Linked DNA regions of Roseobacter denitrificans OCh 114. The protein of the gene in region 1 interacts with the protein of each later gene in a pairwise test. Links are inferred from orthologs where the notes say so. Each region holds a gene or a part of one and is shown in the gene's direction. Other genes may lie near its edges. The genes, in order: RD1_RS15330 and grxD.

Region 1 (7,238 bases):
GGCGTCCGCGTCTTCCTCGTCCTGATCATCCTGCCCGGTGCTGTCGGGTTCGTTCTGATCCTCGCTGCCCTCTTCGGCGTCGTCTTCCTGATCCTCGTCCACCTGATCGGGATCATCGCCAAGCTGGTCCCCATAGCCCAGATCGGAGATCATCTGACGGGAGAATTTCGCAAACGCCGCCTGATCCGCCAACGTCTCATCCAATGCGTCAAGCGTACCGCCGGCCTGCTCTTCGATGAAACCGCGCCACAGATCCATGACGTTTTGCGCCCCGGAAGGCAGATCGCGGCCCGTCGCAAGATGGCGGATCAGATAGCCTGCCGCCGTGGCCAGCGGTACATCCGCCGCCTGCGTGACCTGATCATAGCCCTTGCGCATCGCTTCATGCGCGATCTTGGCGTCAATATTGCCCGCCGTACCCGGCATGTCGCGCGCGCCCACGGCCTCGCAGCGGGCGGTCTCCATCGCCTCGTACAACTCGCGCGCCATTTCGCCTTGTGGGGCATAGCGGGCGTGGGTCTCACCATTGTGATAGCGCCGGTTCAGCGCCAGAGCATCCGCCGTGCCGCGCGCCAACAGAACCTCGGCGCGCGTCATGCGGCGGCTCACCTGCGGCAAACGCATCGCATCCCCGGACAGGCCCGCCGGATCCACCGAATAGCTGACCGACAGCTCCGGATCATCCGCCATGACCTTCGTCGCCTCGGTCAGCGCCTTTTTAAAGGCATCTGCGGGATTGTCAGAAGGCTTGCTCATACGGTTGTTCCCATCGGATTGGCACGGGGTCTCCGCGCCACGTTCAGCACCTTACCCCAAGCTCAGGCTTGCCGCGCTTTCGGGCAGTTCCTCGTCGAACAGGCGTTGGTAGAACTCGGCGACCGTCTGGCGTTCCAGCTCGTCGCATTTGTTCAGGAAGGACAGGCGGAAGGCATAGCCCACGTTGCGGAAAATCTCGGCGTTCTGGGCCCATGCGATCACGGTGCGCGGGGACATCACGGTGGACAGATCACCATTCATGAAGGCGGTCCGTGTGAGGTCTGCAACTGTGACCATCTGTTTGACGGTCTTGCGCCCTTTTTCGGTGTTGTAATGCGGGTTCTTGCTGAGCACGATGGCGGTTTCGGCATCAATGCTGAGGTAGTTCAGCGACGCCACCAGCGACCAGCGGTCCATCTGGCCCTGGTTGATCTGCTGTGTGCCATGATAAAGGCCGGTCGTGTCGCCAAGACCAACGGTGTTTGCCGTCGCGAAAATCCGGAAATAGGGGTGCGGCGTGATAACCTTGTTCTGATCGAGCAGGGTCAGCTTGCCATCCACCTCCAGCACCCGCTGGATCACGAACATCACATCCGCACGGCCGGCATCATATTCATCGAAGACGATGGCGGTCGGGTTGCTCAGCGCCCAGGGCAGGATGCCCTCCTGAAAATCGGTGACCTGCTTGCCGTCTTTCAGCTTGATCGCATCCTTGCCGATCAGGTCGATCCGGCTGATGTGGCTGTCGAGGTTCACGCGCACGGCAGGCCAGTTCAGACGCGCGGCCACCTGTTCGATATGGGTCGATTTACCCGTGCCATGATACCCCTGGATCATGACCCGGCGGTTGTGCGCAAAACCCGCAAGGATCGCCAGCGTCGTGTCGGGGTCGAATTTATACGTCGAGTCCACGTCCGGGACCCGGTCACTGGCCTCGGCAAAGCCTTTCACGACCATATCTGTATCAATGCCAAACACGTCACGGACATTGATGTCTTCGGTCGGCTTTGTATTAATGTCCAGTGCGCCATCGGCCATGAGAATTGGTCCTTCGAATTACGTGGTTGAGGGGCAGGTGCGAACCTGCGCCATCTCGTGCAATATATTGCAAGCAGGTGCAAGGGAAAGGGCGGTGATATTTGCGCAGCCTGTTTGGCCCGTCAGCTTTTGAAGTTCCGGCTGCCCTTGATCTGATCCCAGGCCCAGACGACTTCCTGCAATTGTTCTTCCTGACTGCGATCGCCGCCGTTCATATCCGGATGCAGCACCTTGATGAGCGCCTTGTAGGCCTTGCGCACTTCCGGTTTGCTCCAGGTGTCTTTCGCTTCGAGGATTTCCAAGGCGCGGCGTTCGGTCGGTGGCAGGCGGCGCCCGGACTGTGCCCCTTTTCCGGGGTTTTGCGTCGCGTTGGAGCCCAGCACCTGATGCGGATCCTCGATGCCAAGGCGTGCCCACGCGCGCGCTTCGGGGTCGCCCATCGGTTTGGTGTTGCGTTCCCACACCTTGTCCTTGGACATCTGCGCGTTCATCTCGGCTTCGGTGGTCCCGTCAAAGAAATTCCATTTCAGGTTATACTCACGCACATGGGTCTGGCAGAACCAGTAATAGTCATCCAGCACATCGGGGGCTTTGGGCGCGCGGTATTTGCCCGGATCATTGCACCCCTCCTTGTCGCAGATACGTCTCGACGTTTCCGAGGCGCCGGACATGCCGCGTCTGCCGCGTGGGTTTTTCTTCTTGGACGAAGAAACGGACATGTCGAATCCAAATGGATCAGGTTTTGTCATGATTGGCACCTATACGAGTCGAGGTTGCGTAGTTTAGACTGACTGAGAAAAGATTGAAGGGGGCAGAGGGAAAAAAATGTCGAAACGGCAAGATATTGAAGACAGCTTGCAACAAGCCTTCGCGCCGCGCCTGCTGGAGGTCGTGGATGATACCGAAAGCCACCGGGGCCACGCGGGCTTTACCGAAGGTGTCGAGAGCCATTTCAATGTGATGATCCGCTCGGACCACTTCGCCGGGATGAACCGCATCCAGCGCCACCGTGCGATCCATGGCGCGCTCGGGCCTGAGCTGATTGCCCAAATCCACGCGCTGGCACTTGATGTAAATGTTTAGGGTCGCGCTCTAATCATCTGTTTTGTCAGGTTTTCGTGTTTCTGCCAACTGTTTGAGCGACGTTGTAACACCGGATACATCACTGAGTTCCTCAACGCCGTTGTCATGCAGCATACGGCTGGCCCCGGCGCTGTGGGAGGCGTCATCTTGCGGTGTCTGGGGGGTGGTGATTTCGGGTAACTCCTCCGCCTTGGGTTCATCCGGGGCGGCCTCGGTAACGGTGACCGGTGTTGCGCTGGAAACTTCCGGTCTGCGGAACACCAGCACATTGCGCCATTTTGTGGTTGTGGAGGTCAGCCCGGACCGTTCCGTTGATGGCAGTGTTTCCGCACGCTGATATTCCCAGCCCTGAGCGGCCATCTCATTCATGACGGCTTCCAATGCGTGGGAGAACCGCGCCTCCGCCGTCTTGATCCCCTTGGCTTTCAACCCGCGTGTCGGGGCGGCAATAACCTTGTATTCGTAGCGTTGCATGTGCCCTCCTGCGACATGGGTTTCGCCGTTCTATAGCAATGGATGAGGTGGGCTGAAAGTCTGTTGCGCGGCCAGATCGTTTTGCAGCGCCGGTTCAGGCACCTGTCTGCGGGGTGCAATCAGACCTTGCGCCTGATCCCGATCTGCCGTCCGGCCCTGTCGGGGCGGGGCAATCTTGAATGCGCATCATGCAGGTTGCGCAGTTTATCAAGGATATGTCGCGGCATCGGGGCAACGCGCGGACCGGATTGATCGACATGCAGCGACAAGGCTTCGGCGGTGGCAGCGCACCACCCGTCCTCGTGCCAGATCTCCTGATAGAAGTGAAAGCGCTTTGCGTCGAAATCCAGCAACTGCAACGTGACTGTGACAGGGTCATGTAGATGAAGCTCTCTCAGATAGCAGATGTGGAATTCTGCGGTGTAGGTCGTGAAGCCGGTTTTCTGATATGCCGGGCCAAACCCGATCTGGGGGTAGATTTCGTCGGAGGCTTCATCAAACAGCACCGCGTAATAGGCCATGTTCATATGGCCGTTATAGTCGATCCACTCGGGGCGCACGTTCATCACGGATGAGCGAAAGAGAGTTGTTTCCATGGCTGCGAGGATAATGCGAAGCGGATGCCGCTGTCTATGTGATGATCCCCGTCGGCCATGCTCATCCAGACTGAGCGAGGTGAAGCTTAGGCCATCACCCAAGGATGCTAAAGGGTCATGCGAAAAACCTCGATCACGTAACGCTGCCTGAAATCAAGGGTTTCAACGGGTAACGGGATGTTTCAGGTATGTCGCCAGACGGGGATGACAACGAGTGCTGGCGTTTCACGACAAGCAGCGCCGATGTTCCGTTCTGGTCGGCACAGCCTGCGTTGTGTTTCATCGGCAGCGCACCGATGCAATCCCCCGATCAGCCGCTGCAGAACGAAGCCGAAGTGATGCCAATCCAGTCCAAGAAACAGGGAGGAACGCACCCAACCTGCCTGCCTTGTTGCGCTGCTTCCTCGATTTTCAGCAGGTTGAAGAAAAATCAAATGTTCTGCGGATTTTGGCTGCGGGGCCAGGTCAGTACATAGGCCAGTAAAAAGGGCCGGCGCTTTGCCGGCCCCATCGTTTCCAAAAGAGATTTTATCAGGCTGCTGGCTTCCTGCGGCGACGTACTGCCGCTGCGACCGCAAAGCCAGAGATCAGCAATAGCCCACCGGCGGGCAGGGGCACCGGCGCAATCACCAGATTGTCCACTGCGGCGCCAATGCCGGTTGTTTCTGATCCGACAAAGTTGAAGTCAACCGACGTGATGGTTCCCAACCCGGAGAAAGAGAAAGCCCAAGCCTTGCCGTCAAGCGAGGTGGCGGTGTTACTACCATTCGATGATCCCAAGAAGGAGAGAATTGATGACGATCCGCCTCCCAGAAGGTTTGCGGTTACGTTCCATTGCTCGGTATTGTTTACGCTTGTGCCATCAATATCCCAGATTTCACCGGATACGCTGGATGCGCCACCCGCAAAGCTCAAAGAGAAAACCGGTGTTGTATTGAGCGGACCGCTTAGTGCATTTGTCGTGCGCAGAAAGAAATTGCCCAAATCCGCAGTTGCGTCATCGTCGGTATCGTTTGGACGCATTGTATCGTTTACGAAGCCGATTGTATCCCCGCCAGGTGATCCGGTGGCTTCAACTGTCATGCTTCCAGAGGGTGCAGTCAATGTCACGCCGCTTGCGTTGCCAAGAGAGTTCAACAACTCAGTTGGAGACGTCAATTCTTCGTCGTCAGAATAACCGTTTTCAAAATTGATAATTGTAGCCGCGCTTGCGACTGCGGGCAGGCAAAGCGCCAAGGCTGATGCGGCGATGAGTGATTTGACACCAGAATTTATACGTCGACTCCGTTTAATCTCTATTACAGCTCTGACAGAAATTAACGATTTGGCAACCAATCCACCACTGATTTGTCCCCTTTTCGCGGCGCTGAAAAGCAACAAACCAGTGACCTGATGGATGGTTCACGTATAGCGTGTTTGATTTTCCACCCCTGCTTGTGACCAGTCCAATGCTGCACCTGAGCCAAGCGCAAAAACGCAAGACACTGCGCAACAGGACAGAATCGCTTGGGCCTGCGCGGCTCGCGCGCGTCAGCCCCGCTTTTGCCCTCTGTCCCGGGTGGTTCATTCTACCAAATGACCCCGCGCTGAGGCAGGGGAATTACTCTGCAAGCCTTTTTGCAATCAGTTGGTTGACCACTTTGGGGTTGGCCTTGCCGCCTGTCGCTTTCATTACCTGACCGACGAACCAGCCCGCAAGTTTCGGGTTTTCGCGCGCCTTGGCCACCTGGTCGGGGTTGGCGGCGATGATTTCATCCACGGCAGCCTCGATTGCGCCTGTGTCAGTGACCTGTTTCATGCCTTCGGTTTCCACGATCTCCGCCGGGTCGCGCCCGGTGGTATAGCAGATTTCAAAGACATCCTTGGCGATCTTGCCGGAGATCGCATCCGAGGCGATCAGATCGATAATGCCGCCCAATTGTGCAGGGCTGACGGGGCTGTCCGTGATGGCGTGGTCCTCTTTCTTGAGCCGCCCGAAGAGTTCGTTGATCACCCAATTGGCCGCCATCTTGCCATCCCGGCCTGCCGCCACGGCCTCGAAATAACCCGCTGAATCCAGATCGGCGGTCAGCACCGAAGCGTCATAATCCGACAGACCGAAATCATTGCGAAACCGCGCCTTCTTGGCGTCAGGCAGTTCGGGCAGGTTGGCGGCGATGTCATCCACCCATGCCTGTTCGATTTCGAGCGGCAACAGGTCGGGGTCGGGGAAATAGCGGTAGTCATGCGCCTCTTCCTTGGAGCGCATGGAGCGTGTCTCGTTGCGGTCAGGATCATAAAGGCGGGTTTCCTGATCAACCGTACCGCCAGCCTCGACGATCGCGATCTGGCGGCGCGCCTCGACCTCGATGGCCTGTTGGATGAACCGCATGGAGTTCATGTTCTTGATCTCGCAGCGCGTGCCCAGATGGCTGAAGTCCTGAGTGGCCTGATATTTTTCGTACTGGCCGGGCCGGCAGATCGACACGTTGACGTCCGCGCGCATGGCGCCCGACTGCATGTCACCGTTGCAGGTGCCGAGATAGCGCAGGATCTGCCGCAGTTTGCCCAGATAGGCCGCCGCTTCTTCGGGGCCGCGGATGTCGGGGCGCGAGACGATCTCCATCAGGGCGACGCCGGTGCGGTTCAGGTCCACAAAGGACATGTTCGGGTCCATATCATGGATCGATTTGCCTGCGTCCTGTTCAAGGTGAATGCGTTCGACCCGCACCAGACGGGCCGTGCCGTTGCCCATTTCGACGAGCACTTCGCCTTCACCGACAATCGGGTGGTAGAGCTGGCTGATCTGATAACCCTGTGGCAAATCCGGGTAAAAATAGTTCTTGCGGTCAAAAGCGCTGTGCAGGTTGATTTCTGCCTTCAGGCCCAGCCCGGTGCGCACCGCCTGTTCAACACAGTATTCGTTGATCGTGGGCAGCATACCGGGCATGGCCGCATCAACGAAGGATACATTATTGTTCGGCTCGGCCCCGAATTGGGTGGAGGCGGCGGAAAACAGCTTCGCAGCCGAGGTGACCTGCGCGTGCACCTCCATGCCGATGACCAGTTCCCAGTCTTCCTTCGCACCGGAAATCACCTTGGGTGCGGGGGTCTCATAAGTCAGATCGAGCATGGGCAGTCTCCCTCGGGCCAGTCGTCATGGACCGAGGGTTTAGGCCAGTGGGCCATCTGCTGCAAGTGTCTGTTGTGCGCAACCGCGCGCGCCGCATGCCGGGCGTTCTGTCCCTGTCATATCGGCCTAGAACGTGTGCGGCAGCGCTTGCCATGCCACGCGATAGGGCCCGTCCTTGG
Region 2 (7,326 bases), 350 kb from region 1 along the record:
GTGCCATGCGCCACATCAGAGCGCAGGAAAAACACATGTGCCTGCCCCCGGATGTTGATGTCATCTGTGTAATTCCCTGCTCCGGTCAGGAACCGGACGTCTTCGCGGCGCTTTGAACTGGCACCAATGCCTCCATCTTTTGGCATATTACTTCTCCCTTAACTTGCGGTAAGCTTGCCCTCACCCGGCTGGCGCGGCTGCAATACGCGGGGGCACTTAGGCCACCGACGCAGGGCACGCGCATGAATGCTTATTCTGCAGCGATGCTGTCGACGCTTTGCCCGGATGCTGCCATGATCGCCTTGACGATGTTATGATAGCCCGTGCAGCGGCAGATGTTGCCCTCAAGGTAATCGCGCACCTCGGCCTCGGTCGGCTTGGGGTTTTCTTTGAGCAGGGCCGCCGCTGACATGACCATGCCCGGCGTGCAAAACCCGCACTGCAAGCCGTGGTGATCCTGAAATGCCTGTTGCAGCACATTCAAAGACCCATCGGCGTTCGCCGCACCTTCGATGGTGGCAACCTCTGCGCCCTGCGCTTCGGCGGCCAGCATCGTGCAGGCCTTGACCGCCTCACCGTTCACATGGACGACGCAGGCGCCGCATTGGCTTGTGTCGCAGCCCACATGCGTGCCGGTGAGATTGAGTTGATCGCGTAAAAACGATGACAGCAGCGTGCGCCCTTCGATTTCGCCGGACGCGGCTTTGCCGTTCACAGTCATTGAGACCTGTGCCATGGCTTCCTCCCTAGTAGCTTGGTTATTTGTTTGGCCTGAGTTAAGCACGACGATGGCCCCTTGAGAACCACTAATTTCATCGACTTAAGTCGCATGGGCGAAAATTTTCATTCCGCCTGTTTCGAAGCGGCGGCGCGGCGCGGTTGCGGGCGTGTGGGGATTTCCTTGAGCAGACCGCCAACACCCATGCCTGATATATCATCATCGCTCAGCGCAACGCCGCAGATCATCCGTGCCATGACCCAATCCGCCCCGTTCAGTGCCGGGGAACGCGCGCATCCCGGCAGGCCGATGACCCCGCCTTTGCCCAAGGATCCAATGAACAAAAGGTTGCCCGGATCCACCGGCATCCCGAACCGCGCAACCGTCCCGCCCGCCGCGCGCACCGCCTGCGGGGCGACATCATCAATGTCTGAGGTGGCCGACCCTGTCAGGATCAGGGTCAGATCGCTTTCGCCGGCGGTCAGCGCATCCGCCAGATCCCACACGGTATGCGCGACGACAACCGGGCGCGGCAATTCCAGATCGAAAGCCGCGACACGCTGCGCGATGGCACGCCAGCCCTTATCCCCGGCCCCGCCTTCGATATCGCTCACCACGAGGCGGACATTTCGCACCTGCGGCGCAAGCAGACGGATCGCAGCCCTTGCCTGCGCGCAGGCCGCATCAAGCGCCGCGCTCGGCACCGCGTAGGATATGATTTTGATGGTCGCCACCATCCCGCCGCGCTGCATCTGCTGAAAGGGCGGCACGGTCGCGATGGTGATCATCGGGTGAACACGGTTCACCGCCTCAATCGCGGCCACGTCAAGCTGCACGATGCCCGGCCCCACCGCCAACAGATTCACGCGCCCGGTGAAGGCCTGGGTAAGTTCGAGCCCCTGCGCCGCCGGGTCGGGCGCGAAAGCCTCGGCGAGCGCCTGTGCTGCCGGGTTTTCATGCACGTCCTCCGGGTCCAGCTTCGCAACGATCACCTCGGAAAGACCGGCCGCCTCAAGCGCCTTGATGTCGTTTTCATCAAGGCTTCGCCCTTTGCGCAGACGCCTTTTGCCATTCAGCCCAACCGAATGCGCCAGAACGGCCCCTTCGGCGTCAGATAAAGGCACAGGACCGAACTTCATGCCCCGCGCCTCAGGCTTTGCGTCATTTCAGCGAGGATCGACACGGCAATTTCCGGTGGACCCGATGCGCCGATATCCAGCCCGACAGGGCCATGAATGCGTGCGATTTCCGCAGGGCCAAACCCGGCATCCTGAAGCCGTGCGACCCGTGCTGCATGCGTGCGTTTTGATCCGAGCGCCCCGATGTAGAAACACGGGGATTTCAGCGCCAGATGCAAGGCGGGATCGTCCAGTTTCGGATCATGGGTCAGCAAAACCAGTGCTGTGCGCGCATCAAGCCCGACCTCGGCCAGCGCTTCATCCGGCCAATCGGCGAGGATCTTTTCACCGGGAAAGCGCGCTTGCGAGCCGAATGCGCCGCGCGGGTCGATGATCACCGGGTCATATCCGGCAATACGCGCCATCGGCACCAGCGCCTGCGCAATATGCACCGCCCCCACAATTGCAAGGCGCAAAGGCGGGTTGTGAATGGCCACAAAGACCGCGCCATCCGATTCAAAACCGGACTGGTCGCGCGCGAACCGCTCCGGGTAGGCGTCCTGCACCAGACGGCGCGCTCCGGTGTCGAGGTTGACCTCAAAGGCGACGGACTGCCGTGCGGCGCGTGCTGTGACCAGTGCTTTCAGAGTATCCGCCGGAATGACCGCGCCAACGGGTTCGACCAGCACGCGGATCGTTCCCCCGCAGGCCAGCCCGACCGCAAAGGCATCCCCATCGCTCACGCCATATTCGAGCAGGCGCTGTTCGCCCTTTTCCAGCGCTTCCATGGCCTCAAGCACAACCGCCCCCTCGACGCAGCCGCCAGAGACGGAGCCCTGCATTTCGCCATCCCCCGCGATCACCAACTGCGCGCCGGTGCGCCGGGGGGCAGACCCCCATGTCTCAACCACCGTCGCCAGAACCGCCCCGCGCCCTGACGTGTGCCAGTCCAGCGCCTGTTCCGGTGCGTTTTCAAAAACATCCATCTCGTTCCTCCCCCGACCGCAGCGGTGTCGCCCAAGACGCCCCGCTTTCGAAATATGCATCAACCCTGTCAAATTGACATCTTGTTCCGACGCGCGCCTCCGACTACATCTAACGTGCAAAACGAAAGGGAGCCAGACCATGCCCATGCAAGCCCACGAGATCGAAGACCTTTTGCGCCAAAGCTTTCCTGACGCCACCATTCAGGTGCACGGGGATGACGGCGTGCATATGGCCGCGATGGTCGTGGACGAAAGCTTTCGCGGCAAGAACCGCGTGCAGCAGCAGCGCGCGGTTTATGCGGCCCTCAAAGGGAAAATGGATGGCTCGCAAGGTGAGTTGCATGCGCTTGCGCTGACAACAAAGGCACCGGACTGAGTGATGTCCCTCTGGCACTGGCTGACATATCCGTTCAGACCCGGCCAGCGGCGGCCGCTGTCCTATCGTCAACCGCAACCGATTGGCGATCAGACGGGCGAAACACCTTTGGGTCTTGAAGCGATTGATATGTCTGTGATCGATTCCGTAAACCGGCGGAATGCATCGCTGGAACGGGCGAATGCACCGATCGTTCGCTCCAAGGGCACATCGGGATTTTTCAAGATCACGGACACCCCGGTGGTTCCGCTGAAAGATGATGAAACCTACGCTGCGCGATACCATCGCGCGTACAACCAGAAAAAAGGCACCTCAAAATGACCGAGACAACAACCAGGATCCAGGAAACAATCACCGCCAACGATGTTGTGCTTTTCATGAAAGGCACGAAAGAGATGCCGCAATGCGGGTTTTCCAGCCGAGTAGCGGGCGTGTTGAACTACATGGGGGTGGATTTTTCCGATGTGAACGTGCTCTCGGATGAGTCGATCCGTCAGGGGATCAAGGATTTTTCCGACTGGCCCACGATCCCGCAACTCTATGTCAAAGGTGAATTCGTCGGCGGCTGCGACATCATCACCGAAATGACGCTATCGGGCGAGTTGGACACGCTGTTTGCGGAAAACGGTATATCGTTCGACAAGGACGCGGCGGATAAGATCCGCGAAGCCAACGGCTAAGCACCGCCCCTCACTGCTGATCAAGCGCTGTCCGTTCGGGCAGCGCTTTTTCGTTTACCCCGCGACCTTTTCATCGACCGATGCGGCCAGTGCCTCGGCCCGTGCCGCCAGTTCGGCCAGCGTGTCCGACACCGATTGCGGCACCACCGGCACCTCGATCTTTTCGGGTTCGGCGCGCTGCTGTTTCAGGGCGGAAAGCTCGGCCTCCGTTTCATCCAGCTGCGCCTGGATTTCAGCGGCACGGTCTTCGACGCTGGCGGTCTTATCGGCCAGCATCAGACCGGCCATCAACAACATGCGCGCTTCGGGCAAACGTCCGACCTGCTGGGCCAGCACCTGCGCTTCGTCATCCAGCATCTTGGCGGCGGTATGCAGGTAATGCTCCTCGCCCTCCTGACAGGCGACCTCGAATTCACGCCCGCCGATGGAAACTTGAACCTCAGGCATCAGTGCGCCTCCTCTGTGTCTTGTGATGTGGCACTTGCGGCCAGTAGCGGCGTCAGGGCTGACAGTATCTGATCGGCCTCCAGAACCTCGGCACGGCGCATCGCGCGGATGGCGTCCAACTCTGCCTCCATCGCCTTGTTGATCAGGCTCGCATCGCCAACCCCTTCGGCATTGGCCTCGCGCAAGGCCCCGCACGCCTCCGACAAAAGCCCGTTCGCTTTCTTGAGTTTCTGCAATTCTTCGTCCAACGCGGCCACCCGTGACGTGGCCTCTTCGGCTTTGGTTTCCAAGGCGGCAATCGCCTGATCCTGACGCTCTGCCAGCACCCGGACGCGCTCGGTCAGCTGAGCGTTGACCTGTTTTTCCTCCGCCAGCGCCTGCTGCAGCCCCTCGACCTCGCCGCTGTCGTTCTTGGCCAGCGCATCAACGCCCTTCGCGACACGGTCCATGGCGGCCAGAATTCGGCCATTCAACTCTTCGATATCACTCATACCCACCTCATCTGTATTTCTACGCGCCCGCCCCATCACCCTGCCCGGTTTTGGCGAATCGACACCTGCTCGGGCAATCGTACCCCTATCGTGACGACACAACAAATGCGCTTTTCAATCGCTTCAACGGGTTGCGCCTTTGTCTTCAAGTGCGCGGCTGGTTTTGGCCTGTCCGGCCCTTGATCTTTACGGGCGGACTGATATGCAACGCCCAACACTGACTGGAATAAAAACGTCCCGCATCGCGGGGTTACAGCCGACAAAGGAAGCTCCTCGTGGATCTCAAAGCACGCGCCGCTGCGCACCCGGACCACTGGTCCAAAGCCAATGCAATTCGCGCACTGGCCCTGGACGCCGTCGCCGCTGCGAATTCGGGCCACTCGGGCATGCCCATCGGGATGGCGGATGCAGCCACGGTTCTGTTCGAAAAACACCTGAATTTCGATCCTACCGCCCCGAACTGGCCCGATCGTGACAGGTTCATCCTGTCGGCTGGCCATGGTTCCATGCTGCTTTACGCGCTGCTGCACCTGACGGGCTACGAAGACATGACGCTGGAGCAGATCAAGAATTTCCGCCAGTGGGGCGCGATCACGGCCGGCCATCCGGAATATGGCCATGCCACCGGCATCGAGACGACAACCGGGCCCTTGGGACAGGGCATCTCCAACGCCGTGGGCTTTGCCATGGCCGAAGAGATCCAGCGCGCGCACTATGGCAAGAAGGTCGTGGATCACTATACCTATGTCATCGCGGGGGACGGCTGCCTGATGGAAGGTGTGAGCCAGGAGGCGATCACCCTTGCCGGGCGCCATCAACTGTCCAAGCTGGTTGTGCTCTGGGACAACAACAACATCACCATCGACGGCCCCGTCAGCCTGTCGGACCGCACGGATCAGGTCGGACGTTTCGTTTCTGCCGGCTGGGATGTGATCGAAATTGACGGCCATGACCCCGTGGAAATCGACGCCGCCCTCACGCGCGCCAAGAAGAACCAGAAACCGACGATGATTGCCTGCAAGACGCATATCGCGCTGGGGCACGCAGCGCAGGATACCTCGAAAGGGCACGGCGCGCTGACCAATGCAGAGCAGAACACCGCCGCCAAGGCCGCATGGGGCTGGACAACCGGCCCGTTTGAAGTGCCCGATGCCGTTCTGCAAAGCTGGCACGCCATCGGTGCGCGGGGCAAAGCCGCGCGCGAGGCGTGGGAAGCCCGCTTTGACAGCCTGCCCCGCGGCAAGCGCGAGACGTTCAACCGCGCCTATGCGCTGGAGGTGCCCAAAAAGCTGAGCGCGACCGTCAAGGCGTTTAAAAAGCAGATGTCAGAGGGCGCGCCCAAACTGGCCACCCGCGCAAGCTCCGAGAAAGTCTTGGAAGTCATCAATCCGATCATGCCCGAAACCGTTGGTGGATCGGCTGACCTGACCGGGTCCAACAACACCAAGACCAGCGATCTCGGCGTCTTTGACACCGATAATCGCGGCGGGCGCTACGTTTACTGGGGCATTCGCGAACACGGTATGGCGGCGGCCATGAACGGCATGGCCCTGCATGGCGGTTTGCGGCCCTATGGCGGTACGTTCATGTGTTTCACGGATTACGCACGCCCCGCCATGCGTCTGGCCGCGCTGATGAAAATCCCGACGGTCTTTGTGATGACCCACGACAGCATCGGTCTGGGCGAGGACGGCCCCACCCACCAACCGGTGGAGCATCTGGCGATCAGCCGGGCGACCCCCAACACCTATGTCTTCCGGCCCGCCGATACGATTGAAACCGCAGAAAGCTGGGAGCTGGCCCTGTCGAGCAAAACCACGCCTTCGGTGCTCTCGCTGACACGGCAGGGCCTGCCGACAGTCCGCACCGAGCACAAGACCCGCAATATGGTCGCGCAAGGCGCTTATGTGCTGGCAGATGCGGTTGGCAAACGACAGGCGATCCTGATGGCGACGGGTTCGGAAGTATCACTGGCCATGGCAGCGCGCGATATTCTGCACGCCGAAGGGATCGGCACGCGGGTCGTGTCCATGCCCTGCTGGGAGCTCTTTGAAGAGCAGGACGAGGCCCTGCGCAAACGTGTCCTGCCCGGCGGCCCGGTCCGCGTGGCAATTGAAGCAGGCATCCGCATGGGCTGGGACCGCTGGCTCTTTGGCGAACGGGGCAAGCGCGAGAAATCAGGCTTCATCGGCATGCATGACTTCGGGGCCTCCGCGCCTGCGGATGTTCTGTTCAAGGAACTGGGCATCACCGCCGAGGCCGCAGCGCAGAAAGTGCGCGATCTTCTGGCGGGCAAATGGAAACCCGATACGCGCGTCTAGAGCCTCTGACGAAATATCTGAAACATCACGTAACGCGTTGAAACCCTTGATTTCAGGCAGCGTTGCGTGACTAAGGTTTATCGCATGCCGCTTCAGCCGGTTACGTTCCGGGACCATGATCAAAACGCCGCGATATCCCATCGCGGCGTTTTTCGTCTGCGCAGGGTGTGCAGAATGGAGTCCCTGCGC

Evidence for each region.
Region 2: the proteins of RD1_RS15330 (region 1) and grxD interact in binary tests that used the Escherichia coli proteins (3 or more experiments, as listed by UniProt). The link is inferred for Roseobacter denitrificans OCh 114 from one-to-one orthologs.

What each region holds. Positions count from the first base shown.
Region 1 is NC_008209.1:3,197,801-3,205,038, reverse strand. What follows is about bases 1,383-4,248. They hold RD1_RS15330 (BolA family protein), read left to right. Parts: upstream 1,383-2,619; coding sequence 2,620-2,877; downstream 2,878-4,248. Other genes in these bases: RD1_RS15320 (thioesterase family protein), read right to left, coding at 3,471-3,947; RD1_RS15325 (DUF4177 domain-containing protein), read right to left, coding at 2,887-3,351; RD1_RS15335 (J domain-containing protein), read right to left, coding at 1,917-2,543; cobS (cobaltochelatase subunit CobS), read right to left, coding at 1,383-1,794. Outside these bases: cobaltochelatase subunit CobT, read right to left, coding at 1-756; more of cobS, read right to left, coding at 808-1,382; RD1_RS15310 (VPLPA-CTERM sorting domain-containing protein), read right to left, coding at 4,479-5,327; Asp-tRNA(Asn)/Glu-tRNA(Gln) amidotransferase subunit GatB, read right to left, coding at 5,548-7,059; RD1_RS15300 (hypothetical protein), read right to left, coding at 7,186-7,238. UniProt on the Escherichia coli protein: Transcriptional regulator that plays an important role in general stress response. Has many effects on cell morphology, cell growth and cell division. Acts by regulating the transcription of many genes, including dacA (PBP-5), dacC (PBP-6), ampC and mreB.
Region 2 is NC_008209.1:2,851,948-2,859,273, forward strand. What follows is about bases 2,243-5,196. They hold grxD (Grx4 family monothiol glutaredoxin), read left to right. Parts: upstream 2,243-3,515; coding sequence 3,516-3,878; downstream 3,879-5,196. Other genes in these bases: RD1_RS13695 (XdhC family protein), read right to left, coding at 2,243-2,822; RD1_RS13700 (BolA/IbaG family iron-sulfur metabolism protein), read left to right, coding at 2,962-3,198; RD1_RS13705 (hypothetical protein), read left to right, coding at 3,202-3,519; RD1_RS13715 (cell division protein ZapA), read right to left, coding at 3,933-4,325; RD1_RS13720 (hypothetical protein), read right to left, coding at 4,325-4,816. Also shown: RD1_RS13680 (xanthine dehydrogenase family protein molybdopterin-binding subunit), read right to left, coding at 1-146; RD1_RS13685 ((2Fe-2S)-binding protein), read right to left, coding at 251-736; RD1_RS13690 (molybdopterin-binding protein), read right to left, coding at 844-1,857; more of RD1_RS13695, read right to left, coding at 1,854-2,242; more of tkt, read left to right, coding at 5,197-7,137. UniProt on the Escherichia coli protein: Monothiol glutaredoxin involved in the biogenesis of iron-sulfur clusters.